DNA from 3 places in the Pseudonocardia phyllosphaerae genome. Region 2 is predicted to be linked to each of the others. Evidence: predicted binding sites of a transcription regulator. Region 2 holds the regulator's gene; each other region holds the start of a gene.
The links. The regulator LexA, encoded in region 2, represses DNA repair genes until DNA is damaged. The targets are predictions, from matches to a motif close to CGAACACGTGTTCG.
Positions count from the first base shown of each region.

Region 1: the regulator LexA is predicted to act here: its motif matches at 1,555-1,568, upstream of recN (DNA repair protein RecN).
Region 3: the regulator LexA is predicted to act here: its motif matches at 3,031-3,044, upstream of dnaB (replicative DNA helicase).

Region 1 covers NZ_JBKGXS010000005.1:4,610-14,520, forward strand. Annotated here, with positions in the region: gene ACLE50_RS12125 (TlyA family RNA methyltransferase) at 1-396, shown strand, start outside; gene ACLE50_RS12130 (NAD kinase) at 393-1,514, shown strand; gene recN (DNA repair protein RecN) at 1,625-3,505, shown strand; gene steA (putative cytokinetic ring protein SteA) at 3,582-4,757, shown strand; gene ACLE50_RS12145 (copper transporter) at 4,754-5,695, shown strand; gene ACLE50_RS12150 (CTP synthase) at 5,718-7,490, shown strand; gene ACLE50_RS12155 (NUDIX domain-containing protein) at 7,487-8,122, shown strand; gene ACLE50_RS12160 (DUF1707 domain-containing protein) at 8,135-8,827, opposite strand; gene ACLE50_RS12165 (LLM class F420-dependent oxidoreductase) at 8,933-9,911, shown strand, end outside.
Region 2 covers NZ_JBKGXS010000014.1:57,686-67,596, forward strand. Annotated here, with positions in the region: gene ACLE50_RS21825 (DUF349 domain-containing protein) at 1-697, opposite strand, end outside; gene ACLE50_RS21830 (class III extradiol ring-cleavage dioxygenase family protein) at 984-1,688, shown strand; gene miaA (tRNA (adenosine(37)-N6)-dimethylallyltransferase MiaA) at 1,685-2,629, shown strand; gene dapF (diaminopimelate epimerase) at 2,626-3,534, shown strand; gene hflX (GTPase HflX) at 3,686-5,197, shown strand; gene ACLE50_RS21850 (SdiA-regulated/phytase-like domain-containing protein) at 5,299-6,357, shown strand; gene lexA (transcriptional repressor LexA) at 6,366-7,118, opposite strand; gene ACLE50_RS21860 (hypothetical protein) at 7,546-8,196, shown strand; gene nrdR (transcriptional regulator NrdR) at 8,595-9,083, shown strand; gene ACLE50_RS21870 (vitamin B12-dependent ribonucleotide reductase) at 9,231-9,911, shown strand, end outside.
Region 3 covers NZ_JBKGXS010000001.1:26,501-36,411, forward strand. Annotated here, with positions in the region: gene ACLE50_RS00115 (deoxyribonuclease IV) at 1-381, opposite strand, end outside; gene rpsF (30S ribosomal protein S6) at 612-926, shown strand; gene ACLE50_RS00125 (single-stranded DNA-binding protein) at 938-1,492, shown strand; gene rpsR (30S ribosomal protein S18) at 1,548-1,784, shown strand; gene rplI (50S ribosomal protein L9) at 1,799-2,245, shown strand; gene dnaB (replicative DNA helicase) at 3,074-4,495, shown strand; gene ACLE50_RS00145 (FadR/GntR family transcriptional regulator) at 4,692-5,393, shown strand; gene ACLE50_RS00150 (ABC transporter ATP-binding protein) at 5,405-6,217, shown strand; gene ACLE50_RS00155 (TSUP family transporter) at 6,290-7,117, shown strand; gene ACLE50_RS00160 (DUF3040 domain-containing protein) at 7,196-7,537, opposite strand; gene ACLE50_RS00165 (dTDP-4-dehydrorhamnose 3,5-epimerase family protein) at 7,654-8,205, opposite strand; gene ACLE50_RS00170 (class I SAM-dependent methyltransferase) at 8,442-9,605, shown strand; gene ACLE50_RS00175 (SDR family oxidoreductase) at 9,619-9,911, opposite strand, start outside.

The DNA of each region.
Region 1 (9,911 bases), on a different contig from region 2:
GCTCTCGAGCCGGAGCAGATCGGCGGCCCGGTCGACCTGACGGTCGGCGACCTGTCGTTCATCTCGCTGCGCACCGTGCTGCCCGCCCTCGCCGCCTGCACCGCCGACGGCGGCGACCTGCTGCCGATGGTGAAACCGCAGTTCGAGGTGGGGAAGGCCCGCCTCGGCTCGGGTGGCGTCGTACGCGACCACGGACTGCGGACCGAGGCGCTGCGCGACGTCGCGACGGCCGCCCAGGGACTCGGCCTGGCCGTCCTCGGCGCCGCCGCCAGCCCGCTGCCCGGCCCCTCCGGCAACGTCGAGTACTTCCTGCACCTGCGTCGCGGCGGCGAGCCCGCCGGCGGCGAGGACCTGGAGCGGATGCTCACCGCCGCCGTCGCGGACGGGCCGGCATGAGGGAGATCCTGCTCGTCCTGCACACCGGCCGTCCCACCAACCGGCGCACGGCGCTGCACGCCATGACCGTGCTCGGCAGCTACGGCATCCGCACGCGCGTGCTGGCCGACGAGTGGGCGGAGCTGCCCGAGAAGCCCGACCTGCCAGCGGAGCTGGCCCCGGTGCCCGTCGCCGGGACCCCGGACTGCGGCCGCGGCGCCGACGCCGTACTGGTCCTCGGCGGTGACGGCACCCTGCTGCGTGCCGCCGACCTCGCCCGCCCGGCCGGTGTCCCGCTGCTCGGGGTGAACCTCGGCCACGTCGGGTTCCTCGCCGAGGCCGAGGAGGACACCCTCGACGACGCGCTCGCCGCCCTGGTCAGCGGCCGGTACTCGGTCGAGGAGCGCACCACCCTGGAGGCCGTCGTCCGGTCCAACGGGCACGTGCTCGGCCGCACCTGGGCGCTGAACGAAGCCGTCGTCGAGAAGACCACCCGAGGCCGGATCCTCGAGGTCGTGCTGGAGGTCGACGGGCGCCCGGTGTCCTCGTTCGGCTGCGACGGCGTCATCTGCTCGACACCGACCGGCTCCACCGCCTACGCGTTCTCCGCAGGCGGGCCGCTGGTGTGGCCGCAGGTGCAGGCCCTGCTCGTGGTGCCCAGCAACGCGCACGCGCTGTTCGCCCGCCCCATGGTGATCGCGCCGGACAGCGTGGTCGCGATCGAGGTCTCCGCAGGCGGGCCGTCCGCGGTGCTCGACTGCGACGGGCGCCGCACCGTGTCCGTGCCGCCCGGGGCGCGGGTGGAGCTCTTCCGGGCCGACGAGCCGGTGCGGATGGTGCGCCTGGCCGCGCAGCCGTTCGCCGACCGGCTCGTCCGCAAGTTCGACCTGCCGGTGCGGGGCTGGCGCGGGGCGCAGCAGCGGCGTGAGCAGGAGCGGGCGGCACGCAACGGGCACACCCCGGACACGCGCGTCCCCGCCGATCCGCTCGCCGCCGATCCGCCCGAGACCGGGGCCCGCGACACACGGCCGCCCGCCGCGGGGACCATCGAGACCGGGCCACTCGACACCGGGCACTCCGATACCGGGCACGCCGATACCGGGCCGCTCGACGCCGGGGGTACGCGCGAGGCGCCCTGACCGCGATCGAACTACCGTTCGGCGCACGGAACCGACCGTACGAACACCCGTTCGGGGTTTGCGGTGCGCCGGGCCTGGTTCCTGTCGGTGGTCGAACGTATGGTCGCCCCATGTTGTCCGAGATGCGGATCCAGGGGCTCGGCGTGATCGACGACGCGACCCTGGAACTCGACCCGGGCCTGACCGTCCTCACAGGTGAGACGGGTGCCGGGAAGACCATGGTCGTGACCGGGCTGACCCTGCTCGGCGGCGGCCGGGCCGAGTCCTCGCGGGTGTCCGCGGGGGCGCGCCGGGCGGTCGTCGAGGGGCGGTTCGTGGCGTCGCCGGGTGCGCGTGAGCTGGCCGAGGAGGTCGCCGCCGACACCGACGAGGACGGCACCCTCATCGCGGCCCGCACCGTGTCGGCCGACGGCCGCTCCCGCGCCCACCTCGGCGGGCGCTCCGTCCCGGTCGGGGTGCTGGGGCGCCTCGCCGAGACCCAGCTCGCCGTGCACGGGCAGAACGAGCAGCTCCGGTTGCTGCGTGGCACCGACCAGCGGGCCCTGCTCGACCGGTTCGCCGGAGACGCCGTGGCCGGTCCGCTGGCGCAGTACCGCACCGTCCGCGAGACGTGGCTGGGGGTGATCGCCGAGCTGGCCGAGCGCCGCGACAACGCGCGGCGTCTCGCCCAGGAGGCCGACATGCTGCGCCACGGCCTCGCCGAGATCGACGCCGCGGATCCGCAGCCGGGGGAGGACCGCGACCTCGTCGCGCAGGCCCGCCGGATGACCGAGGCCGACGACCTGCGCACCGCAGCCGAGGGCGCCCGGCTCGCACTGTCCGGCTCCGAGGACGGTGAGACACCCGGCGCGCTCGGGCTCGCCGGCCGCGCCCGCGCCCTCGCCGAGAACAGCGGCGACACCGCACTCGCCGAGCTCGGCCCACGGCTCGCCGAGGCCTCCGCGGTCCTCGCCGACGCCGCCGCGGAGCTGACCGGCTACCTCGACGGCCTCGATGTCGACCCCGACCGGCTCGGTGAGGTACTCGCCCGGCAGGCCGAGCTCAAGGCGCTCACCCGCAAGTACGCCGCCGACACCGACGGGGTCCTGGAGTGGGCCGCGCAGGCCCGCGAGCGCCTGGCCGGGCTCGACACCTCCGACGAGGCGCTCGCCGAGCTCGCCGCGCGCCGCGACGAGCTGGCCACCGAGCTGGCCGGGCACGCCGCCCGGGTGTCCGCGGCGCGGACCGAGGCAGCCGGCCGGCTCGCCGAGGCCACCACCGCCGAGCTCGCCGGGCTCGCCATGCGCGACGCCCGTCTCGAGGTCGGTGTCGCACCGCGCCCGGCGTCGGACGCCGGCCCCTCGCTGGTCGTCGACGGGCGGGAGTGTCACGCCGGCTCCGGTGGCGTGGACGAGGTGGAGCTGCGGCTGGTCCCGCACGCCGGGGCGTCGCCGCAGCCGCTGCACAAGGGCGCCTCCGGCGGTGAGCTGTCCCGGGTGATGCTCGCCCTCGAGGTCGCCCTCGCCGGCTCCGACCCGGTACCGACCATGGTGTTCGACGAGGTCGACGCCGGGGTCGGTGGCCGCGCGGCGGTCGAGATCGGGCGCAGGCTGGCGAAGCTGGCCGCGTCGCACCAGGTGATCGTGGTGACCCACCTGCCGCAGGTCGCCGCCTATGCCGACCGGCACCTCGTCGTGCAGAAGGCGTCCGCGGAGGGCAGCACCCGCTCCGCGGTCCGCCGGCTCGACGACACCGAACGCACCGCCGAGCTCGCCCGGATGCTCGCCGGGATGGACGACACCGATACCGGCCGCGCGCACGCCGAGGAGCTGCTCGCCGCGGCGACCACGCACCGCGAGGCCGACCGTCGGCCCGGCGCCGCCCCCGCCGACCTGGCCGAGGCCCGCTCCCGGCGCGCCGGTGGCGCGGGCCGCGCCCGGGCCGCTCGGACCGGCCACGCGGGCGAGGGAAGCGGTCGGAGCCGTCGCACACCGCGGGTGAAGGCGGGGTGACCCCGGCCGGTGAAGGTGTGGTGACGGTCCGGCGTGCCTCCGGCGCCGCGGGCCCCGCTGGTGTCATGGTGCGCCCATGAAGCTCTCCGGCCTGCTGCACCGCTCGCGTCCCGAGCTGCCCGGGCTCGCGGGGACCGCGCGCACCGACCGCCGTACCGAGTCGCTGCTGCGCCGGCTGCGCCCCGGGGACATCGCCGTCCTCGACCAGGTGGACCTGGATCGGGCGACGGCCGACGCACTCGTCTCCGCCCGGGTGGCCGCCGTGGTCAACGCCGCGCCCTCGGTCTCCGGACGGTTCCCGAACCTCGGTCCCCAGGTGCTCGTCGAGGCCGGTGTCCCGCTGGTCGACGACTGCGGCCCCGAGATCATGCGCGCGGTCAAGGACGGCGTGCGCGTCCGGCTCTGCGACGGCGTCCTCTACACCGGTGAGCAGCCGCTCGGTGAGGGTCGTGAGCAGACCGAGGACACGGTCGCCGACGCGCTCGCCGAGGCCAAGTCCGGTCTGTCGCACCAGCTCGAGGCGTTCGCCGCGAACACCACCGAGTTCATGCGCCGCGAGCGGTCGCTGCTGCTCGACGGCTACGGCGTCCCCGAGGTCGACGTCGACCTCGAGGGCCGGCAGGTACTCGTCGTCGCCGCCGGGTACGACCACGTGGCCGTGCTCAAGCAGCTGCGGACCTACCTCAAGGAGTACCGCCCGGTGCTCGTCGGCGTCGGAGCGGGCGCGGACGCGCTCATCGACGCCGGATACAAGCCCGACCTCGTCGTCGCCGACCCCTCCGAGGTGTCGAACCAGGCGCTGACCAGCGGAGCCGACGTCGTCGTCCCGGCCTTCCCGGACGGGCACGCTCCCGGGCTGCACCGCGTCCAGGACCTCGGCGCGAGCGCGGTGACGTTCCCGTCGATGGCCAACCCCGAGGACCTCGCGCTGCTGCTGGCGCACCACAACGGCGCCACGATGATCGTCACCGTCGGGTTGTCGGCGTCGATGGCGGAGTTCCTCGACCGCGGCCGCTCCGGCTCCAACGCCTCCACGTTCCTGACCCGCCTGCAGGCAGGCGGCACCGTCGTCGACGGCGCCATGATCGCCCAGCTGTACCGCAGCCGCTCCTCGCTGCTGCCGCTGCTGCTGCTCGTCGCGGCGGCGGTCCTCGCCGTCGTCGTCGCGGTCCTGCTGGTCACCGGCGCCGGGGGCGACGTCCTCGGCTGGGCGCAGGCGATGATCGAGCGCGTCCGGGGGCTGTTCGCGTGATCTCGCGGGCGCGGCACCGCATCTCGCTGGTCGCGATCGGCATCCTGGCGCTGGTCGCCGGGGTCCTGGCCGCGACGTTCGGGCTGCCCGACCGGGTCGCCGACGCCGCCGCGGGCGCCGACGACGCACAGACCGCCCAGATCCGGGAGCTCACCGCCGAGCGCGACGGCCTCGCCGCCCGAGCCGACGCCGGCGACCGGTTCGCCGCGGGTGTCGGGCCCGGGGTGGTCCGCGGGAAGCTGACCGGGGTCCCGGTCACCCTGGTCACCGTCGGCGGCGACCCCGCCGGGACCGACGCCGACACCACCGCCGTCGCCGACCTCGTGACCGCCGCGGGCGGCAGCGTCGCCGGCCGGGTCCGGCTCACCGACGCCGTCACCGACCCCGCCAAGGCCGACCAGCTCCGCGACCTGTCCGCGCGGCTGCTGCCCGCCGGGGCGCAGCTGCCCGCCACGTCGGAGTCCGGGACCCTCGCCGGGGGGTTGCTCGGATCCGTCCTGCTCACCCCGGCCGAGGGGCCCGCGCCCGATCCGGGGCAGGCCCAGGCCGTGCTCGCCGGGCTCGCCGGCGCAGGGTTCGCCGAGGCGCCCGCCGCGCCGCCTGCGCCGGGCCGCCTGGCCGTCGTCGTCACCGGGGGAGCGGCCCAGGGTGTCGACGCGGGCGCGTCCGCGGCGTCGCTCGCCCGGATGGCCACCGAGCTGGACCGGCACGGCGGCACCGTCCTCGCCGGACGCTCCGGCTCCGCCGTCCCGGACGGCCCCGTCGGAGCCGCCCGCACCGACGACGCGAACAGCGCAGGACTGTCCACCGTCGACGACGTCGACACCGCCTCCGGGCGGATCGCGACCGTGCTCGCGCTGGGCGAGCAGAAGGACGGGCGCTCCGGCCGCTACGGGTCCGGACCCGGTGCGGCAGGGCCGGTTCCCGCCCTCGGATGAGACACCGATAGGCTGAGACCCCGTGCAGACACGCGTTACCCGTCACCTGTTCGTCACCGGCGGGGTCGCTTCCTCGCTGGGTAAGGGTCTGACCGCGTCGAGCCTGGGCCAGCTGCTCACGGCGCGCGGGCTCCGGGTCACGATGCAGAAGCTCGACCCGTACCTCAACGTCGACCCCGGGACGATGAACCCGTTCCAGCACGGCGAGGTCTTCGTGACCGAGGACGGGGCCGAGACCGACCTCGACGTCGGTCACTACGAGCGCTTCCTCGACCGCGACCTCCGTGCCCCGGCCAACGTCACGACCGGCCAGGTCTACTCCGAGGTGATCGCCAAGGAGCGCCGCGGCGAGTACCTGGGTGACACCGTGCAGGTCATCCCGCACATCACGAACGAGATCAAGGACCGGGTCCTCGCGATGGCCGAGCCCGACGCCGAGGGCATCGCCCCCGACGTCGTCATCACCGAGGTCGGCGGCACCATCGGCGACATCGAGTCGCTGCCGTTCGTCGAGGCCGCCCGCCAGGTCCGCCACGAGGTCGGCCGGGACAACTGCTTCTTCCTGCACGTCTCGCTGGTGCCCTACCTGGCACCGTCGGGTGAGCTGAAGACGAAGCCCACCCAGCACTCGGTCGCGGCGCTGCGCAACATCGGTATCCAGCCCGACGCCCTGGTGCTGCGCGCGGACCGCGAGATCCCCGAGGCGATGAAGCGCAAGATCTCGCTGATGTGCGACATCGAGCTCGACGGCGTCGCCGCCGCCCCGGACGCGCCGTCGATCTACGACATCCCGAAGGTGCTGCACCGCGAGGGCCTCGACGCCTACGTGGTCCGCAGGCTGGGCCTGCCGTTCCGCGACGTCGACTGGACGGTGTGGGGCGACCTGCTCGAGCGGGTGCACCACCCCCAGGAGACCGCGACGATCGCGCTCGTCGGCAAGTACGTCGACCTGCCCGACGCCTACCTCTCGGTCACCGAGGCGCTGCGCGCCGGCGGGTTCGCCCACCACGCGAAGGTCGCGATCCGCTGGGTCCCCTCCGACGACTGCGAGACCCCGGCCGGTGCCGCCGAGGTGCTCGACGGCGTCGACGGCGTCCTGATCCCCGGCGGGTTCGGCATCCGCGGCATCGAGGGCAAGCTCGGCGCGATCCGGCACGCCCGCACCCGCGGCATCCCCACCCTGGGCATCTGCCTCGGCCTGCAGTGCATGGTGATCGAGGTGGCGCGCGACGTCGCCGGGCTGCCCGGCGCGAGCTCCACCGAGTTCGACCCGGACACCGAGTTCCCGGTCATCTCGACGATGGCCGAGCAGCGCGACGTCGTCGCCGGCGAGCGCGACATGGGCGGCACCATGCGCCTCGGCGCGTACCCGGCGGTGCTTGAGCCCGGCTCGGTCGCCGCGCGGGCCTACGGCGCCAAGGAGATCTCCGAGCGGCACCGGCACCGCTTCGAGGTCAACAACGCCTACCGCAAGCAGCTCTCCGAGGCCGGTCTGGTGTTCGGAACCTCGCCGGACGGGACGCTCGTCGAGTTCGTGGAGCTGCCCGCGTCGGAGCACCCGTTCTTCGTCGGGACCCAGGCGCACCCGGAGCTCAAGAGCCGCCCGACCCGTCCGCACCCGCTGTTCGCGGCGTTCGTGAAGGCGGCGCTGCGCTACCGCGCCGAGGACCGGCTCCCGGTGGAGCTGCCGGGCCGCAACGGCACCCGCACCGAGGACGGCCCGGCCGCCGACGACGCCGACGCACCGGCAGGCGGGACCGACGCGGTCGAGGCCACCGAGGGCTCGTCCCGGTGACCCGACCCGGCGAGCACGACTTCCCGGTCCGCTCGGCCACCGACGTCTACTCGGGCCGGGTGATGGCGCTGCGGTCCGACCGCGTCGTCATGCCCGGCGGGCGCGTCGCGACCCGGGAGATCCTGGAGCACCCGGGCGCGGTGGCCGTCGTCGCTCTCGACGAGCACCGGCGGGTGCGGATGCTGCACCAGTACCGCCACGCCGTCCGCCGCCGGCTGTGGGAGCTGCCCGCCGGCCTGCTCGACGTCGCGGGGGAGGACCCCGTCGTCACCGCCGACCGCGAGCTCACCGAGGAGTCCGGGCTCAGCGCGTCGACCTGGTCGCTGCTGCTCGACGTCGTGCCCTCGCCGGGGTTCTCCGACGAGTCCGTCCGGGTCTTCCTGGCGCGTGACCTCGTCGAGAAGCCGCGCCCGGACCTGGGCGACGACGAGGAGGCGGACATCGAGCTGCGCTGGATCGACCTCGACGACGCCGTCGGCATGGTGCTCTCCGGGGAGATCGTCAACGCCGTCTCCGCCGCCGGGCTGCTCGCGGCCCGCGCCGTGCTCGACGGGGACGCCGAGCCCCGCCCGGTCACGACGCCGTGGGAGGACCGCCCGGTCCGCTTCGCCCGCCGCCGCGACGGCGACTGAGCGGCCCCGGGCTCAGGGCCGCAGCGGGAGCCCGCGCTGGTCGGTCGGGCGGCCGGCGAGGATGACGATGCCGTCGACGAACGGCCAGATCGCGCCGAACCCGAAGGTCAGCAGCGTGACCAGCAGCTGCGCGACCCCGAGTCCGGCCTGGCCGGTGTAGAACCGGCCGATCCCGAACGGGATGAGGATCTGCAGCAGCCCGGCGACGATCTTCTGCTTGTCCGAGTACGGCATCCCGGACCCGGGTTCGCGCCCGTAGGGCGCCGACGGGTCGTAGCCCTGCGGCCCGTACGCGGCCGGGCCCGGGTGCGACGGGTGGACACCGGGCGGACCCCCGTAGGCGCCGGCCCCTGGATACTGGTGCTGGTACGGCGGCGGGTACTGCTGGGCCGGGTACTGCGGTTGGTTCGGATACTGCGCTCCCGGATACTGGGGACCCGGGTACTGCGCTCCTGGGTACGGCCGGGTCGGCGCACCGGACGGCGGCCACGCCCACGGCGCCTGCGCCGGTGGCGGCACATCCGGTCGGGGATGCGGCTCGGGCAGGTCGGTGAACTCTGCCCACAGCTCGCTCGCCGTCGTCGCCGCGCGGATCCGCCCGGCCCGCTCCTCGAACTCGACGGCGTCCAGTCGCCCCGCTTCGTGGTGGGCGGACAGCGCCCGTTCGGCCTGCGTGCGCTGCTCGTGCCCGACCCGTTCCTCCATCCCGCAACGCTAGCGGTCAGCAGGCCCGGCGACGATCGTCCGGAGAACCGAACCGTGCGGTGTTGCACGGCGGATCACGCGCCCGGCGGGCCTAGGCTGGGCCCCATGCGCTTCGGACTGTTCGTTCCCCAGGGCTGGCGACTCGACCTCGTCGGCATCGACCCGGCTGCCCAGTGGGATGTCATGCGCGGCATCGCCGAGCACGCCGACCGCGGCGACGTGTGGGAGTCGGTCTGGGTCTACGACCACTTCCACACCGTCCCCGCCCCCACCGACGAGGCCTGTCACGAGGCCTGGACACTGATGGCCGCCCTCGGCGCGACCACCGAGCGCGTGCGCCTCGGCCAGATGTGCACCTGCATGGCCTACCGCAACCCCGCCTACCTGGCGAAGGTCGCCGCCACCACCGACGTGATCTCCAAGGGCCGCGTCGAGATGGGCATCGGCGCCGGCTGGTACGAGCACGAGTGGCGCGCCTACGGCTACGGCTTCCCCCGCCCCGGCGTGCGCCTGGGCATGCTCGACGAGGGCGTGCAGATCTTCCGCCAGGCCTGGACCGAGGGCCGGGCCACGCTGGACGGGAAGTACTACCAGGTCGACGACGCCATCGTCGCGCCCCGCCCGCTGCAGGACGGCGGTATCCCGCTGTGGATCGCCGGTGGCGGTGAGAAGGTCACCCTGAAGATCGCCGCGAAGTACGCGCAGTACACCAACTTCGACGGCAGCTTCGACGGCTTCCGGCACAAGTCGGCGATCCTGGCCGACCACTGCAGCGAGCTCGGCACCGACTACGACGCGATCGTCCGCTCCGCCAACTACAACGTCGCGATCGGGCGCACCGAGGCCGAGGTCGAGGACCGGCTGCAGCAGATGGTCGACCGGCTCACCCCGATCGTCGGCGCCGAGAAGGCCGAGGCCCAGCTGGGCGGGTTCCGCGGGCTCCCGGCGGTCGGGACGCCGGAGCAGATCGTGGAGAAGCTCTCGGCCATGCGCGCCGTCGGCATGACCTACGGGATCTTCTACTTCCCCGAGGCCGCCTACGACCGCTCCGGCATCGAGCTCTTCGAGCGCGAGGTCGTCCCGG
Region 2 (9,911 bases):
GCTTCCACAGCGCCTCGTCGGTCTTCTTGTCGACGCCCTTGACGCCGCGCCACTCGTCGAGGATGGCGGCGAGCCGGTCCCCGGCCTGTTTCCACTGGGTCGACTCGGCGGCCAGCTTCTCCGCCTCGACGACGAGGCTCTCCTTGCGTGCGACGGCGTCGGTGCGGGCCTTGTCCCGCTCCTCACGCGCGTGCTCGACGCCGTGCTCGGCCTGGGCGACGAGGTCGTCGAGCCGGGTGCGCAGCGCGGGCACGTCCCCGACGACGGCGGCGTCGTCGAGCCCGTCGCGCAGCGAGCGGGCCGCGGTCAGCGACGCCTTCGCGTCCCCGCCACCGGCGATCCGGGCGGCGAGCACGTCGGACTCCACGACGAGCGCGTCGAAGCGCTTCGCGTAGTGCTCCAGGCCCTCCGCGGGCGGCCCGGCCTGGTAGGAGCCGACGACCCGCTCCCCGTCCGGGGTGATCAGATGGATGGTGCCGTCGTCGTCGGCGCGCCCCCAGCGGCCCGGGTCGGCCGACGCAGGCGGGACCGACGGGTGCGCGGCAGCGGGGGCGGCGGCGGTGCCGGGCGGCGGGCCCGGACGTGCGGCGGGCGGCGGTCCGGGACGAGGACCCGGCTTCGGTGTTCCGGGCTTCGGTGTTCCGGACGTCGGTGGTCCGGGCTTCGGCCCCGGCGGAACGGCGTTGGTCTCGGACACCGGCAGGTCCTCCTCGTTCGGCCCGCCGGACACCCGGCGAGCGCCCCGCCGGGATGTCCGCACGGGGCCGTACGCGCGCCGACCGGCCACGTCGCGGCCGTCGGAAGAGAAGATTCAAGCAGGTCGACCGGCTCGGGGGAACCGCACGACGCCCCGTCCGGGGGACCGGCGGCGGGCTCGGAGCGCCGAGCTGCGGCCACGGTGCGCCCCCGATGGGTGAGGTGCTGTGTCACAGGGGTCGCCGGGTGGCGGGGCGCCGTCCGGCGCTCGTTTACGCTCGGTCCCCGTGCCCGCCGCGATCGCCGTCCTGCCCCAGCCACCGCTGCTCGTCCCGGAGCTGATCGGGGACGCCGCCGCGGACACCGAGGCGCTGCGGGACGCCGTCCGGGTGGTCGCGACGGGTCTGGCCGCGGCCGCGTCGTCGTGGGTGGTCGTCGGCGCCGACCCGGGCGGGCGCCGCACCGTCGCGCCGGGCACCGCGGGCACCTTCGCCGGCTACGGCCGCGACGTGCGTGTCAGGCTGCCCGGCCCGGACGACGCGGTCGACCCCGAGCTGCCGCTGCCGCTGCTGGTCGCCGCGTGGGCGGCCGCGGGGACCGGCGTGACCTCGGTGCGCGGCGAGCTCGTCGCCCCGGACGCCGGCGCCGCGGAGTGCCTGGCGCTCGGTGACGGGCTGGCCGACGACGCGACCGGGCTGCTCGTCGTCGGGGACGGGGCGGCGATGCACCACGCGAAGGCCCCCGGCGGCTTCGACGAGCGCGCCGAGGCCTTCGACGCCGTCGTCGCCGCCGCACTCGACGCCGGCGACCCCGAGCCGCTGGCCGGTATGGCAGCGGAGCCGGCCGCGTCGCTGTGGGCGGGCGGGCGCGCCCCATGGCAGGTCCTCGCCGGCGCCGCCCGCGCCGCCGGGGTGCCGTGGAAGGCGCGGCACCGCCACACCTCGATGCCCTACGGCGTCGCCTACCACGTGGCGCTCTGGGAGCGGGCGTGAGCAGCCCGGGGCCGGGCCTGGTCGCGGTGGTCGGCCCGACCGCCACCGGCAAGTCCGACCTGGCCCTGCACGTCGCCCGCGAGCTGGGCGGCGAGGTCGTCAACGCCGACGCGATGCAGCTCTACCGCGGTCTCGACATCGGCACCGCGAAGCTGCCCCCGGCCGAGCGGCAGGGCATCCCGCACCACCAGCTCGACGTCCTCGACGTCGGCGAGACCGCCTCGGTGGCGGCCTACCAGCGCGAGGCGCGTGCGGAGATCGAACGGCTGCGCGCCGCGGGCCGCACCCCGGTGCTGACCGGCGGCTCCGGGCTCTACGTGCAGGCCGTGCTCGACGAGCTGGAGTTCCCCGGCACCGACCCGGAGCTGCGCGCCGAGCTGAGTGCCGAGCTCGACCGGGTGGGCCCGGAGGCCATGCACCGCAAGCTCGCCGAGCAGGACCCGGCCGCGGCGGCCGAGGTGCTGCCGTCGAACGGACGGCGGATCGTGCGTGCCCTGGAGGTCATCGCGCTGACCGGCAGGCCGTTCCGCGCGACGTTGCCGAAGGCCGCCACGCCCCGCTACGGCGCGGTGCTGCTCGGCATCGACCGCGACGTCGCCGAGCTCGACGAGCGGGTCGCGCTGCGCGTGGACCACATGCTCGACGACGGTCTGGTCGCCGAGACCCGCGGCCTGCTCCCGGCCGGCCTGGCCGACGGTCCGACGGCGTCGCGGGCACTCGGCTACCGGCAGGTGCTCGAGGCGTTCGACCGGGCCGGGTACGAGCTCCCACCCGAGGAGGTGGAGCGCGTCCGCGCGGAGACGGTGCAGGCCACGAAGCGGTTCGTGCGCCGCCAGCGGTCCTGGTTCCGCCGCGACGACCGCATCCACTGGCTCGACGGCGCCGACCCCGACCTGCCCGCCCGCGCGCTGTCGGTCCTCGCTCGTAACCTGGTGCCATGAGCGGCGGCGAGGGCAGTGGGGTCGAGTTCGGTGGCGGGATCGAGTTCGGCAAGGGCCACGGCACGCAGAACGACTTCGTCGTGCTGCCCGACCCGGACGCCGCGCTCGACCTGACCCCGGCCCGCGTCGCGGCGCTGTGCGACCGGCGCCGCGGCCTCGGCGCCGACGGTGTGCTGCGCGTGGTGCGCTGGGCGAAGCTCGCCGGGGCCGAGGGCGTGCCCGAGCCGGTGCCCGGCGTCGAGTGGTTCATGGACTACCGCAACGGCGACGGCTCGATCGCCGAGATGTGCGGCAACGGCGTACGGGTCTTCGCCCGCTACCTCGACGAGCGCGGCTGGATGCCCGGCGGCGGCACGCTCGGCACCCGCGCCGGCATCCGCTCCGCGCAGGTGTCCGGGCAGACGGTCTCGGTGGACATGGGGCCGGTCGCGATCGGGCCGGTGTCGGTGGCGACGCTGGGCGCCACCCGGGTCGACGGCGTCGCGCTCGACGTCGGGAACCCCCACCTGGCCTGCGTGTTCTCCGCGGGCGACCCGGACGCGCTGGACCTCACCGAGGCCCCCGGCTTCGACCCGCAGGTGTTCCCGCACGGGGTGAACGTCGAGTTCGTGACCCCGCTGGAGGGCCCCGCCGACGGCGGGCACGTCCGGATGCGGGTGCACGAGCGCGGCGTGGGGGAGACCCGAGCGTGCGGGACCGGCACCGTCGCCGCCGTCGTCGCGGCGCTGCGCGCGGCCGGGCACGACGCAGGCGACGTCGCCGTCACGACGCCCGGCGGGCAGCTGCGCGTGACCGTCTCCGCCGGCTCCGACGACACCGCGACCGGGACGACGGTGCTGCACGGCCCGGCCGAGCTGGTCGCCTCCGGCGAGCTCGACCGCGGCTGGTGGGACGCGCAGGGCTGAGCCGCTTTTCCCTGGGCCGCCTTTCCTGGGGCGCCTTCCCCCGGGCCGCGTTCTCCCGGGCCGCATCACCGGGGCCGCCGTAGCGCCTCCCGCGCGCTCGCCGAAAGGCGGCGGACAGCCGGGCCGTGGTCGTGGGACACTGGATCCCACGATGACTGATGCCCGCCTGCCTTCCACCGGTGACCTCGACCTCGAGGAGCGCTCCTCGCTCCGCCGCATCACCGGGCTGTCCACCGAGCTCACCGATATCACCGAGGTCGAGTACCGGAAGCTCCAGCTCGAACGCGTCGTACTCGTCGGGGTGTGGACCGAGGGCACGGCCGAGCAGGCCGACAACTCGCTGACCGAGCTCGCCCGCCTCGCCGAGACCGCCGGGTCGACGGTGCTCGACGGGCTCGTGCAGCGCCGGACCTCGCCGGATCCGGCGACGTTCATCGGCTCGGGCAAGGTCGAGGAGCTGCGCGGCACCGTGCAGGCCACCGGCGCCGACACCGTGATCTGCGACGGCGAGCTCTCGCCCGGCCAGCTCCGCCAGCTGGAGGAGCGGCTCAAGGTCAAGGTCATCGACCGGACCGCGCTGATCCTCGACATCTTCGCCCAGCACGCCCGCTCCCGGGACGGCAAGGCCCAGGTCGAGCTGGCCCAGCTGTCCTACCTGTTGCCGCGGCTGCGTGGCTGGGGCGAGACGCTGTCCCGGCAGGTGGGTGGCCGCGCCGCGGGCGGTGTCGGTATCGGTGGCCGTGGCCCCGGTGAGACGAAGATCGAGCTGGACCGCCGCCGGATCCGCGCGCGGATGAGCAAGCTGCGCCGCGAGATCGGGGCGATGCGCCAGGTCCGCGACACCCAGCGCGGCAACCGCAGGCGCTACGACGTGCCGTCCGTGGCGATCGTCGGCTACACCAACTCCGGCAAGTCCAGCCTGCTCAACCGGCTCACCGACGCCGGTGTCCTCGTCCAGGACGCGCTGTTCGCGACCCTGGACCCGACCACGCGCAAGGCCGAGACCGAGGACGGCCGCGCCTACACCCTCACCGACACCGTCGGGTTCGTGCGGCACCTGCCGCACCAGCTCGTCGAGGCGTTCCGGTCGACGCTGGAGGAGGCCGCCCAGGCGGACCTGCTCGTGCACGTCGTCGACGGCTCGGACCCGCTGCCCGACGAGCAGATCGCCGCGGTCCGGAAGGTGCTCGTCGAGATCGGGGAGGAGTCCGGCGAGACGATGCCCCCGGAGCTCCTCGTGATCAACAAGACCGACGCCGCCGGGGATCTCGCGCTGGCCCGGCTGCGGCACGCCCAGACCGGCGCGGTGTTCGTCTCCGCGCACAGCGGCGCCGGCGTCGAGAAGCTGCGCGAGCGGATCGCCGACGAGCTGCCGCGCCCGGAGTACGAGGTCGACCTGCTGCTGCCCTACACCGAGGGTGCGCTGGTGGCACGGCTGCACCAGGAGGGCGAGGTCCTCGCCGAGGACTACGTCGGCGACGGCACCCGGCTGCGTGCCCGCGTCGGCCCGGAGCTGGGGACCGCGGTCCTGCCGTACGCGGTGGCGGGTTCCGCCCCGGCGGAGCTCTCCGGCGACACCACCGGCTCCGCGCGTACGGCCGATGCCGCCGGGCCCGTTGCCCCTGCCGACCCCGACCTTCCCGCGACGGCGGCCGGGCGCTGAGCCTCCGGCCCCGCCCCGCGGTGCCGGCCGCACTCGCCGCGTCGGTGGTGGCGGTCGCGGTGTTCGGGCCTCTGCCGGCCGCTGTCGTACCGGCGGCGGCCGTGCCGGCCCCGATGGTGCTGCCGGCCGCGGTGGGCACCGGTGCGGCGGCCGCGCCGCAACCCGGCTGCACCGTCGACGACTCCCGGCTCGACGAGCTGTCCGGCCTGGTCGTGGACCCGTCCGGTACCCAGGGGTACCGCGCGATCGTCGACGGCGGGGGTACGGCCCGGGTGTTCTCGGTCGACCCGCGCAGCTGCGCGGTCACCGGTGAGCGGACCGTGCCGGTCCCGGTGACCGACGTGGAGGACCTCGCGCTCGGGCCGGACGGCACGCTCTGGCTCGCCGACACCGGCGACAACGCCGTCCGCCGTGCCACGGTGCGGCTGGTCGGGCTGCCGGTCTCCGGCCCTCCGCGGGTCTACGACCTGCGTTACCCGGACGGCCCGCGCGACGCCGAGGCCCTGGTGGTCTCCGACGACGGCGTACCGCTGATCGTCGACAAGACCACCGGCGCCGCGGGGGTGTACCGGACGGCGGGTCCGCTGACCGCATCCGGTCGCGCCGGGAGCGCGCCGGTGCCGCTGGTCCGCGCCGCGGAGGTCGTGCTGCCCTGGTCGGAGACCGGTGGCGGTCCGCTCGGCGTCGCGGGCAGCCGTACGGTCACCGGTGGCGCGCTGTCACCGCGGGGTGCGTCCGGCCGGGTGGTCGGGCTGCGGACCTACACCGACGCGTGGCTGTTCCGGCTGCCTGCCGAGGGGCCGGCGACGGCGGACGCGCTGGTCACGGCGCTGCGTGGGGCGCCGACGCCGGTGCCACTGCCCGACGAGCCGCAGGGGGAGGCGCTCGCCCTGGATGCTCGCGGGACGCTGCACTCGGGCGGCGAGGAGCGCGGGCTCGAGCACGCGGCGATCCGGACGGTGCCCGGGGCGGTGGCCGTGGCGACCGGACCGGGCGCACCGGTGCTCGCCCAGCCGCCTGCCGCACCGGACGTCGCCGTCTCCGGCTGGTCCGCGGCCACGACCGGGGTCGCGGCCGTCACGGCGGTGGCGCTGGCCGGGATCGCCGCCATGCTGGCGCAGACGTGGTTCCGGACGCGCCGTACCCGCCCGCCCCGCTGACCGGGGGCTCAGAGCCGGCGCAGGACCGCCACGACCCGTCCGAGGATCGACGCGTCGTCGCCCGGGATGGGCTCGTAGGCGTCGTTCGCCGGCATCAGCCAGATGTGACCGTCCTTGCGGCGGAACGTCTTCACCGTCGCCTCGCCGTCGATCATCGCCGCGACGACCTCGCCCTGCTCGGCCACGGGCTGCTGCCGGACGACCACCCAGTCGCCGTCGGTGATGGCGGCGTTCACCATCGAGTCGCCCTTGACGTTGAGCAGGAAGAGGGTGCCCTCGCCGACGATCTCGCGGGGGAGTGGGAACACGTCCTGCACGGCCTGCTCGGCCAGGATCGGCCCGCCGGCCGCGATGTCACCGATGAGCGGGACGAACGCCGGCGCAGGGTGCTCGGACCGCGACGCCTCGGTGTCTGCCGAGCCGTCTGCGGAGCCGGTGTCGGGGCTGCGCACGTCGACCGCACGCGTGCGGTTCGGGTCGCGCCGCAGGAAGCCCTTGCGCTCCAGGGTCCGCAGCTGGTGGTGCACCGACGACGTGGAGGTCAGTCCCACCGCGTCGCCGATCTCGCGGACGCTCGGCGGGTAGCCGTAGCGCTCGACCCACTCGCGGATGACCTTCAGGACCTTCCGCTGCCGCGGGGTCAGCTTCGCGAGGTCCGGGTCGTGGAGCTGCCGGACCTCCGCCGACACGGCCCCCCGGGCCTCTGCGGACACGGCCCCGGCGGGCCCGCCGCGGGACCCGCCTGCCTCGTCGCCTGCCATGGAACTTCGCCTCCTCAGGTGTACCGCCTCGAACACTAGCGGTAAACGGCCCGAGCGCCAAACATTCGTTCGAACGGTGTACCGGCGTGTCGTGCCACGGTACCGGCTCCGGTGGTACAACATCGCACGAGCGTTCGATCGAACACCGGTTCGATCGATCATGTGGCCACTCCGGCCGGGGGTTCCGTACGCGGGGTCCCGGCCGGGGTGCCGCCCGCGGAGACCGGAGGTTCCGATCGGGTCCGCGGGTGCTCCCACCAGCGGAGACGTCATTCCTGTCGGTGGGCGCTGCTACACAGCTCGCACGCTCGTTCGACGACCCCGGGGAAGGGTCGCCGGCCGGGCCCACGTCGACGCCCGGCCGGGCGACCGACGGCGACACGGCCGCCCGTCCCCGGGCGGCGGCCGGAGACCAGCAGGAGGAGACATGCCGGAGCTCGAGGTGAGTCGGTGGGCCGGTGGCCGGTCCGCGGAGCGGGTCGCCGGTCGGCGCACACGAGCACGGGTGCGGCCGTGCGGCGGGGCCGCCGGCCGTGCGGGCCGTGGCCTCGCCGCGCAGCGGGCGTCCACCGGGCTGCGCTCGGTGAGCTGCCCGGACGCGCCCGTCGCGGCGCCGTGGGGCGTGCCGCGGACCGCCGGGCCGGCGCCGGGTGTGCCTGCGTCGCAGGTCCCCGAGGGGGCGTCGCAGGGGCGGGGTGCGGTTGTCACCCCGCTGCGTCCGGTGCCGCCCCGGCGTCCGCTCGGTTCGGACCGGCACCCCGCGGGCCGTGCGCTGCACGCGTCGCGTGCCGATGGCTCGGCGGGCGTGGCCGTCCCGGCGGTGCCGGTGGGGCCACCGGTGCTGCGTGCGGTGCGACCGGCCGGGCGGGCCTGTGTGGCGCGGCCGCGCCTGCGTCCGGTGTCGCGGCGGGCGGCCGGCCGCGGTGAGCGGGTCCTGGTCGGGGTGGCGACCGCGCTGGCCTCGGCCACGGCTGTCGTCGTGCTCGGCCTGCTCGGCGACTCCGCGCACGGCTGGAACACCGCCGCGGCGCACGACGTGCCGGGTGCGCCCGCGGCGAGCGTGCTCGACGGTCGCTGAGGCGCTGCGGGCCGCTGCCGGGGCCGTGCCCGGGCCTCTCGCAGGCGGCGCGCGGGGCCGCGACACGCCGGTGCCGCCCGGCGCGGTCGTGCCGCATGTCCCCGACGGGGGACGCCGCCCGGCGCGACCGGACGCGGACGTCCGGCGGTCGGTCCGGCGGGGCCTCCCGGTCTGATCAGCGGATATGCACGTGTCCATGATCGACCGGGCCCGGCCGGGCCTCGGACACGGTGTGCGAGGCTGCTCCGCACGATCGGGCGAAGCCGTGATGTGGGGTTGCCCGGCGATGGTGGCCCCTACATGTGGGGGTTACAGTGGTGTCGTTCGCCCAGAGATGGGGAGTGGACCACGCAACAGACCGGTGACCGGTCGCCGTCGGGGAAAGGGGTGCGCGCGCTGTGAAGTGCCCGTTCTGCCGCTGCCCGGACTCCCGCGTCATCGACTCGCGGACCACCGAGGACGGGACCTGCACCCGCCGTCGCCGGTCCTGCACCTCCTGCCAGCGGCGGTTCACCACGGTCGAGGAGGCCGTGCTCGCCGTCGTCAAGCGCAGCGGGGTGACCGAACCCTTCAGCCGGCACAAGGTCGTCGGCGGGGTGCGGCGCGCGTGCCAGGGCAGGCCGGTCGACGAGGACGACCTGCAGCAGCTCGCGCACAAGGTCGAGGAGGCGGTGCGCGCCAACGGTGCGGCCGAGATCCCCAGCCACGAGGTCGGCCTGGCGATCCTGGGCCCGCTGCGGGAGCTCGACGAGGTCGCCTACCTGAGGTTCGCGAGCGTCTACCGGTCGTTCTCGTCCATCGAGGACTTCGAGAAGGAGATCGCCGACCTGCGTTCGGCGGCTGCCGGGGAAGCAGCCGACGACGAGGCCGGCCCACCCGACGGCTGACCGTGGCCCCGCCCGCCGTGCGTGACGCACCCGCGGGCGAGGTCACACGAGCAGGACGGGGGAGCGGGTGGCGCACGTCGCCGCCCGTCGTCCGCGCACCCCAGCGCGCGGACACAACACGACATGTCGGATGTGCGGAGGAAGTTCATGACCGAGACCGTCGGGGGCCCGACCACCGGAGCGGACGGCGCGGACGCGCCGGCGAAGACCGCGCGCAACCGGGGCAAGGCCGGCGCCAAGCGCCGCGGCCTGCCCGTGCAGCGCGTCTTCACCACCGAGGGCGTCCACCCCTACGACGAGGTGGAGTGGGAGCGCCGCGACGTCGTCATGACGAACTGGCGCGACGGGACGGTCAACTTCGAGCAGCGCGGCGTGGAGTTCCCGTCGTCCTGGTCGGTGAACGCCACCAACATCGTCACCAGCAAGTACTTCCGCGGCGCCGTGGGCAGCGCAACCCGCGAGTCGAGCCTGCGTCAGCTGATCGACCGGGTCGTCGGCACCTACCGCCGAGCCGGTATCGAGCACGGCTACTTCGCCACCGAGGCCGACGCCGAGATCTTCGACCATGAGCTCACCTGGATGCTGCTGCACCAGGTGTTCAGCTTCAACTCGCCGGTGTGGTTCAACGTCGGCACCGCCAGCCCGCAGCAGGTCAGCGCCTGCTTCATCCTCTCGGTCGACGACACCATGGAGTCGATCCTGAACTGGTATCGCGAGGAGGGCCTGATCTTCAAGGGCGGCTCCGGTGCCGGCCTGAACCTGTCCCGCATCCGGTCGTCGAAGGAGCTGCTGTCCTCCGGCGGCACCGCCTCGGGCCCGGTCTCGTTC
Region 3 (9,911 bases), on a different contig from region 2:
GAAGCCGTGCTCGCCCGCCTGGCGCTCCACGAACTTGCGCCAGTTGTCCACCCCGGCGGCCGGGTCGTCGCCGGAGGTCACGTGGCCGCCGTGCACGACCAGCCCGAACGCGCCGACCTGCGCGGCACCCGCCAGGTGCTGCTGGACGATCTTGCGCGACGGGATGCGGATCCGGTTGTTCGGCGACGCCACGTTCACCACGTACGGCGAGTGGACGACCACGGCGACGTCGGACGCGGCCAGCTCGGCCGCCCGCGGGTGCTCCGGCGGCTTCTTCCAGCCCTGCGGGTCGGACAGGAAGAGCTGGACGACCTCCGCCCCGACCTCCTCGGCCGCGGCGAGCGGATCCTCGGCGTCCCGGACGTGTGCCCCGATCTGCATGGGTCCACGGTAGCGAGCACCCCCGACACCGAGCGGTCGTGGCGCCACCGCCCGGCCCACGGACGGACGCCGTACCCGCAGGTCGGACCCCGGACGGCCGTTGGTAGTGTTCCCCGGTCATCCCGTGGTCCCGGTCCGTGTACCGGAAACTGTCGGGGTGGTCTGAGAACCTCCTGTCACGGCCGTCCGGGTCGTGACCGTTTCGAGTCCACAGGAGGTGAGTGGTTCTCATGCGTCATTACGAGGTCATGGTCATCCTCGACGGCAGCCTGGACGAGCGCACCGTGCAGCCGTCCCTGGAGCAGTTCCTCTCGGTCGTCAAGAACGACGGAGGATCGGTCGAGAAGATCGAGGTCTGGGGCAAGCGCCGCCTGGCCTACGAGATCAAGAAGCAGGGCGAGGCCATCTACGCGGTCGTCGAGATCACCGCGGAGCCGGCCACCGTCGCCGAGCTGGACCGCCAGCTGGGCCTGAACGAGTCCGTGCTGCGCACCAAGGTGCTGCGCAAGGACGTCACCCGTACGCCGGCGCCCGCCGCCGGCTGAGAGGGGTAGTCATGGCCGGCGAGACCGTGATCACCGTCGTGGGCAACCTGACGGCGGATCCCGAGCTGCGGTTCACCCCCTCCGGCGCCGCGGTCGCCAACTTCACCGTCGCGTCGACGCCGCGCACCTTCGACCGCCAGTCCGGCGAGTGGAAGGACGGCGAGGCGCTGTTCCTGCGCTGCAACATCTGGCGCCAGGCGGCGGAGAACGTCGCCGAGTCGCTGACCCGCGGCGCGCGGGTCGTGGTGCAGGGGCGTCTGCGGCAGCGGTCCTTCGAGACCCGTGAGGGCGAGAAGCGCACCGTCGTGGAGATGGAGGTCGACGAGGTCGGCCCCTCGCTCCGCTACGCGACCGCCAAGGTCAACAAGGTCGGCCGGGGCGGAGGCTCCGGCGGCTTCGGTGGCGGCGGTGGTGGTGGCGGCTACGACGGCGGCGGCTTCGGTGGTGGCCAGCAGGGCGGCTCCGGAGGCAACAGCTCCGGCGGCGGTTCCGGCTACGACGACCCGTGGGGTTCGGCCCCGCCCGCCGGCAGCGGCGCGGCGTCCGACGACGAGCCCCCCTTCTGATCCACGTAACCACCGCCCGCCCGACGGGCGGCTGAGACACTCCAGGAGCACCACCATGGCCAAGGCCATCGTGCGCAAGCCGAAGAAGAAGGTCTGCGCGTTCTGCAAGGAAAAGGCGCAGCCGATCGACTACAAGGACACCGGCCTGCTGCGGAAGTTCATCTCCGACCGCGGCAAGATCCGTGCCCGCCGGGTCAGCGGCAACTGCCGTCAGCACCAGCGGGACGTCGCCGTCGCGGTCAAGAACTCCCGCGAGGTCGCCCTGCTGCCGTACACCTCGACGGCCCGCTGAGGAAGGGGACACTCATGAAGCTCATCCTCAACGCCGACGTCCCGAACCTGGGTGCGCCCGGGGACATCGTCGAGGTCAAGGACGGCTACGGCCGCAACTACCTGCTGCCGCGCAAGCTCGCGGTCGTCGCCACCCGTGGCGCCGAGAAGCAGGTGGAGCAGATCCGCCGTGCCCAGAAGACCCGCGAGATCCGCGACCTGGGCCACGCCCAGCAGGTGGACTCGCAGCTGCGCAACATCAACGTGACCGTCCCGGCCAAGGCCGGCGACTCGGGCCGCCTGTTCGGCTCGGTCACCCCGAACCAGGTCGTCGACGCGGTCAAGGCCGCCGGCGGCCCGGTGCTGGACAAGCGCAGCATCGACGTCCCGGGTCACATCAAGACCCTGGGCAAGCACCAGGTGCAGGTCCGCCTGCACCCGGAGGTCACCACCGAGCTGGCCATCGCGGTCGTCTCGGTCTGAGTTGATCCGGGTCTGATCGCACCCCCGGTGCCGGCCACCGGGAACCGGCCACGGGCCGGGTGTCCGGTCGGCTACGCAGCGTGACAGGGCGGTGTCCGGAGCAGATGTGCTCCGGACACCGCCCTTCTCGCGTTCGAGGGGCCTGGTGCCGGCCCACGAGGCCCGTCGCGGAACCCCGCGGCGGGCCTTCGTCGTCTCCGCAGCCGCGCCGCGACGGTCGCCCGGACGGGGCGGGTGCGGGGGTGTGCGACACCCTCCGGAGCCGCGGGCACGGTCGCCGGGACCCGTTCGGGAACGACGCACGACACGCCACGCGGTGACGCCTCGCTCGTCGGGCGGTCCTGTGGACGCGGCGGGCGGCGAACGGCATCGACGACCGTGCCGACACGCCGATCACCCCGGTCCGGCGACACGCCCGGCCGAAGTTGTCCACAGCCGTCCCCATGGCACTGAACAGGGAAAACGCCGGTGAAGACGTCGTTGTCCCCATGCTGTCCACAGTGCGGTCCCGCGACGGGCGGTGTTCCTGCACAGTTCTGCACATTCCATCCCCAGGTCCCCCCACACCGCGATTCGTCAGGGGTCCACGGCGGCGCCTAGCCTCGGTTCCGGTCCCGGCGACGGACCCGCGAGCACCGCCCCGGCGACTGGCCCGCACGTCACCGCCGGGCCCCGGATCGAGACGACCGGCGAGCGGCCGGACGGTCCGGTGTGGAGGCAGGCGGGCGGCACGAGAGGCCCCGCCGACGGAGTTCGCGAAACGGTTCGGCGTGTCGCTCGCACGTCGAACTCGTGTTCGATACACTGGTTGCGGGGGTGACGCTGCGTATGGCTCTGACGGACGATCGTCCGGCCGGGAGGCCTCGTGCCGTCCGCGACGGCGAGGGATCGCCGGGCGGGAACGGGGACGGCGAGTCGAACGGTGCGTTCGACCGGCAGCCACCTCAGGACCTCACCGCGGAACAGTCGGTGCTCGGCGGGATGCTGCTGAGCAAGGACGCGATCGCCGACGTGGTGGAGGTGCTGCGGCCGGAGGACTTCTACCGGCCGGCGCACCAGACGGTGTACGAGACGATCCTGGATCTCTACGGCCGGGGTGAGCCCGCGGACGCGGTGACGGTGTCGGCGGAGCTGCAGCGGCGCGGGGAGCTGGTGCGCCTGGGTGGTGCGCCGTACCTGCACACGCTGATCGCGACGGTGCCGACGGCGGCGAACGCGTCGTACTACGCCGAGATCGTCGGGGAGAAGGCGATCCTGCGGCGTCTGGTCGAGGCCGGCACCCGGATCGTGCAGCTGGGGTATCACGGCAACGACGGCGGTGAGGTCGAGGAGGTCGTGGACCGGGCCCAGGCCGCAGTCTACGAGGTCACCGAGCGCACCACCACCGAGGACTACACGGTGCTGGAGGAGCTGCTCCAGCCCACGATGGACGAGATCGACACGATCGCGTCGCAGGGCGGGATGGCCGCCGGTGTGCCGACCGGGTTCGCCGACCTCGACGCGGTGACCAACGGCCTGCACCCGGGACAGATGATCGTCGTCGCGGCCCGTCCGGGTCTGGGCAAGTCGACGCTGGGTCTGGACTTCGCGCGGTCGTGCTCGATCAAGCACGGGATGACCAGCGCGTTCTTCTCGCTGGAGATGAGCAAGTCCGAGATCGTGATGCGTCTGCTCTCGGCGGAGGCGCGGATCCGGCTGGCCGACATGCGTGCGGGCCGGATGTCGGACGAGGACTGGACGCGGATGGCGCGGCGGATGTCGGAGATCTCCGAGGCGCCGTTGTTCATCGACGACTCGCCGAACCTGACGTTGATGGAGATCCGGGCCAAGGCGCGGCGGCTCAAGCAGCGCAACGACCTGAAGCTGATCATCCTGGACTACCTGCAGCTGATGACCTCGGGCCGCAAGGTCGAGTCCCGTCAGCAGGAGGTCTCGGAGTTCTCCCGGCAGATCAAGCTGATCGCCAAGGAGCTCGAGGTGCCGGTGGTGGCGATGAGCCAGCTCAACCGTGGTCCCGAGCAGCGCACCGACAAGCGGCCGATGCTGTCGGACCTGCGTGAGTCCGGCTCGATCGAGCAGGACGCGGACATGGTGATCCTGCTGCACCGCCCGGACGCGTTCGAGAACGACGACCCGCGCGCCGGTGAGGCCGACCTGATCCTGGCCAAGCACCGTAACGGCCCGACCACCACGGTCACCGTCGCCCACCAGCTGCACTACAGCCGCTTCACCGACCTCGCGCACGGCTGAGCCGGCGGCTGCAAGGTCTCGAATCCGACTGCACTTTCCGACGAAGGACGCACGTGATCTGCATTCGTGCAGATCACGTGCAGTCGCGCGGTGCGCTCGCGCCTCGTTCACCGCGCTCCAGTCGGCGAGCCACCGAACTCACTGTCATCAGACGTCTGAAGACTCTGCTAGCGTGCCGCACCGTGGAGATGTCCCCATGACCACGAGCTGGCGCCCACTCGAGCACGGACCAATCGTTCCCCAGGTGGAGACACGCCTCCGGGAGTGCGTCTCCACCGGTGCATGGGCCCCGGGCGAGAAGATCCCGAGCGAGTCGGCTCTTGCCGCCGAGATCGGCGTCGGCCGCTCGTCGGTACGCGAGGCCATACGCCTGCTCAGCAGCGACGGCCTGCTCGAAGTACGGCACGGCTCCGGAACGTTCGTGGCCACCCCGGGATCCTCGACGGCGTCAGTGGCGCAGATGCTGCGCTGCGCCCGGCTGCTGGAGGTCTACGAGGTCCGTCGGTCACTGGAGGTCGAGGCGGCCCGCCTGGCAACGCGCCGCGCCGCGGCCGACGACCTCGTAGGGCTCCGCGAGCGGCTGGCCGACCGTGCGGCGCGCGTCGATGATCCCGAGCAGTTCGTAGTGACCGATCTGGACTTCCATGAAGCGATCGTGCGTCTGTCCGGCAACGCCGTGCTGATCGATCTGTTCGCGTTCGCCCGGCCGATCATCCAGGCCGCACTGATCGACCGGATCGCGAACGACGGCCACCTGGCCGACGTGGACGACGCCCACGACGACCTCGTCACCGCCCTCGAGAACCGCGACGAAGCCGCTGCGATCGCCGCGACCATCGCGAACCTGGAGACGACGATGCAGGAGCTGCAGGCAGAAGAGCGGCGGGCCCGACGGTGACGGCGACACCTGTGCTCGATCGCCTCATCCTCGATGCGCGCTCGGTCGACATCACCCGGTCCGGGAAGCAGCTGCTCGACGACGTCGACATGCAGGTGCGATCCGGCGAGCACTGGGCACTGCTCGGCGCCAATGGGGCCGGGAAGAGCACACTGCTCGCGCTTCTGGGGGCGCGAATGCACCCCACAAGAGGCCAGGTGCATGTCCTCGGCCACCGGCTGGGGCGCGTCGACATGCGTGAGCTCCGTGAGTACCTGGGGCACGTCGATCCCCGACACGAGGTGACGTCGCCGCTCCCGGTCCGGGAGGTGGTCCTGACCGGTCTGACGAACACTCCCGAACCCGTCCCGCGCCGTTCTCTCACCCGGGAACAGATCTGGCGCGCAGAGCATCTGATCGACATGCTCGGCATCGGAGCCATTGCCGACTCGCCCTGGCAGCTGCTGTCCCAGGGCGAGCGGACTCGCACTCTGATCGCCCGGGCGCTCATGCCGGCTCCCCGCCTCCTGCTGCTCGACGAGCCCGCGACCGGACTCGACCTCGCGGGCCGCGAACAGCTACTGAGCAGGCTCTGCCGGCTGGCCGCCGAGCACCCGGAGCTGGCGAGCGTCACCGTCACCCATCACCTGGAAGACCTTCCGCCGCACACCAGCCATGCTCTGCTCCTCCGCAATGGACAGAGGCTGCGGGCCGGCCCCGCTGACGACGTCCTCACCACGCACAACGTGTCCCGGTGCTTCGACCACCCGGTGATCATCTCCAGGAAAGACGGACGATGGTCGGCGCGGAGCGCTCCTTCCGCGCCGAACGCCAGCACCACCTGAGCTGAACCGGCATCCGGGTCCGCGCCCAGTCGGCCACCAAGTCATCAGACGTCTGAACAGTAAGGAATCGTAGTGCCACAGCTCGACCGAACATCACAAGACATCGCCACCGGCAGTGCCGTCGCGATCGGCGCCACCGGCGGCCTCGTCGGAGGACTCCTCGGCGGCGGAAGCGGTGTCTTCTTCGTTCCTGCCCTCGACCATTTCGGTCGGCTGTCCCGGCCCGTGCTGCACGGCACCTCTACCGTGGCCAACATCGCCGTCTGTGCGATCGGCGCCCTCGTCTACTACCTCGCCGGGGGCGCCATCGACGTGGAGGTCGGAAGCGGTCTGATCGTCGGCGGCATCGTCGGCGGCTTCTTCGGCGCCGGAATCATCGCCCGCGTCCCCGACACGATCCTTCGGATCCTGTTCATCGCCATCGTTCTGCTGACCGCCCTCAAGCTCTACCTCGACGCCCTCGGCCTGAACCCACTCCACGACGCGGCGGCGCTCTCCCCCGAGCTGCTGGCGGTCCCGTGGTTCGTCGTCGCCGTCACCGTTGTCGCCGGGATCCTCATCGGCGCCTGGGCGGCTGCACTCGGCCTCGGTGGCGGACTGCTCGCCGTACCGGCGCTGGTGCTGCTGTTCGGAGCCGACATCCACACCGCCGCCGGTACCTCGCTGCTGATGTTCGTGCCGAACTCGATCGTCGGCGGGATCATGCATCTGCGCAAAGGCACCGCATCCCCACGGCTGGGGCGCCTGCTCAGCGTTGGCGCAGTCCCGGGCGCAGTGGCCGGAGCGCTGCTCGCGCTCGCCCTCGACGCGGTGGTGCTCGGCATCGTGTTCGGCACGTTCGCGCTGGCCATGGGCATCCGTGAGATCGCCCAGATGACCCGACAGCGCGTCGGCGGCTGACCTGGGGCCGCTGGGTTCACGACGTGGCTGTGTTCACGACGTGGCTGGTACTCGTCGGCGCGGGAGCCGTCGCCCGGGTCAGGCGGTGCGGGGGCGGCCGGGGTCCACGGCCGCGACCCCGAGAGCCAGCACGACGAACGCGATCCCGGCGACGACGACGGGGACGTTCACCGCGACCGCTCCGGCGAGCAGCACGACCATGGCGAGCACGAGCAGGATCGAGGGCAGCCAGCTGCTCATCCGGGCCTGGTGGCGGTGCGTGGCCGAACCGGCGGACCTGCTCAGCTCACCGAACCGGCGGACCAGCCACGGGTCGCTCACCCGCAGGTTCAGCTCGATCTCGTGCAGATCCCGGACCTCGCGCTCGCTCAGCACCGCGTACAACCCCTCGTCGTCGGGCCGGTGCTTCCTGCTGTGCACCGGCGCTCGGGCCTGGGGCGTCATCGATCCGGGCGGGACCCGAGTTTACGTGACCGGATCGTGATCTCCTCACCCGGACGAGCGGGATCACACCCCGCGGTGGGTGCGGGGCGGGATCACCAGTGCGACACCCGGTCCCGGCGTGGTCCGGCGGGCACGCCGAGCCGGCCGCACAGCGCGGTCCAGCTGCGGGCCGCGTCCGGCGGGAGCGGCGGTGTCGTGCCGTGCCCGGTGCGCGGCAGCAGCCAGCGGATCCGCAGGTCGGGGTCGTCGGGATCGACCTGGGCGCGGCCCGGCCGCGACCGGCGCACCGCTGTGGCGGTCTCCACGACCGTCCGCTCCTCGAGCGCCTGCACTCCGACCAGGCAGCCGGGCGGCACGATCAGGCGATGCCCCTCGCCGGCGTCGAGGACCTGGACCGCGAGCCGGCCGAAGGTCTCCGCGGCCGGGCGCGCGTCGACGACCACGGCGTAGCCTGCCCCGGCGACGACGTCGAGCAGCAGGCCACCGCGCGGAACCAGGTGCAGGCCGAGCACCGCTCCGGCGGACAGCCGGCGCCGGCGGCGGAACCGCAGGTCGTCGTAGGCACGCAGATCCGGAGCGTCCGGGCCGGGCGCTCCGGGATCGAGCAGCAGCGCTCCCGGGACGACGGTTCCCCGTACCCGCATGCCTGCCCCTCCCTCCTGATGCCCGGCGAGCGGCACGCGGTGCGTGCGACCCGTCGCCCGTCTCAACGAGCCGGTCGGACGGCGGTGACGCACAGCAAGATCACCATAGGCCGAACGGGTGTTGATCGTGACGGGGTGAAACCCCGCGCGGTCCCGGCCGTCTCTACGATCGGAAGGGAAGACGGTGACCGGGGAGTGCCCGCGTCGCCGGACGACGACCGGAACGGAGTGGCCCGATGGCCGAGGAGCCGCTGCGCGACACCGAGATGCGGTGCCGCAGCTGTGCGTCCACCGACGGCGTGACCGTCCTCGACCTGGGTGAGCAGGCACCGTGGGACCGGATGCCGCTGCAGGGCACCCCGCTGCCGGACGCCACCTTCCCGCTCCGGATGTGGCTCTGCGCGGCCTGCGGCCTCGCCCAGCTCGAGGTCGACGCCGACGTCGAGGAGGAGCTCGTCGCCGTCGAGCTGCGGGCGATGGCCGAGCAGAACGACAGCTCGGTCGCACGGCTCGCCGCGGACGGCATCGTCCGCCCGGGCGGAAGCCTCGTCGAGTACGGCAGCCCGCACGGCGACACCTGGCTGGCCCGCGTCGCGGCCCGCGGGATGGAGGCGCTCCCGGCCGAGGGCGTCGCGCCGGGGACCGCCGACGTCGTCGCGGACCTCTACGGCCTGCTGCACGCCCCCGACCAGGAGAGCGCGCTGCGCGACCGGGCCGCGATGCTCGCCCCCGGCGGCACGCTGGCGCTGCAGCTGCTGCCGCTGGAGACCCTGCTGCGTGAGAGCCAGTGGTACGACCTGCGGCACGGCCACTACGCCTACTGGTCGATCCCCGCGCTGGAGACGGCGCTGCGCCGCTACGGCCTGGGCGTGCACCGCGTGCACTGGTTCCCGCTCTCGGGCGGGACGGTGCTGGTCGTCGCGAACGCCGACCCGGAGCCCGACGAGCAGGCGCTGGCCTGGATCCGCGACGACGCCGGTCTCGGCGTCACCGACCCGGCGTCGCTGCACCGGCTGCAGGTCGCGGCCGACGACATCGCCCGTCTCGGCAACTGGCTGGTCGCCGAGCGCGCCGCAGGCCGGACCGTCGCCGCCTACGGAGCCGCGTCCCGCTCGGTGCCGCTGGTCTGCCACGCGCAGCTGAGCGCGGAGCTGCTCACCGCCGTCGGTGACGCGTCGCCGGCCAAGCAGGGACACCGGATGCCGGGCACCGACATCCCGATCGTCACGCCCGACGAGCTGGTGGCGCTGGAACCGGACCGGGTCGTGCTGTTCCTGGAGTCCCTGGCCGACGAGGTCCGCGACCAGCTGCCGCAGATCGAGGAGTCCGGCGGGCGCTGGGTGATCCCGGTCGCGGGCACCGAGCCGGTGCGCGAGCTGCCGGTACGCGTCGGGGCCTGAGCCCGGCCCGCGGTCAGGCCGCGTCGCGGGCGGCCTGCCTGCCCGTCTTCCCGGACGACGGCGCGGTCCCGGCCTCCCGCTCGGCGGTCCGGGTGATGTTGCGGACCATCCCGCCGAACACGATCCCGTGGAACGGCGCCACAGCCCACCAGTAGAGGTAGCCGGGCAGCCCGTGCGGGATGAACACGGCGCGCTGGTGGTACAGCGAGCCGGTGCCCTCGGGCCGCACTCCCATCTCCAGCCAGGCCCGGCCGGGCACCTTCATCTCCGCGCGCAGCCGCAGCAGCCCGGTCTCGCCGTCGGCGG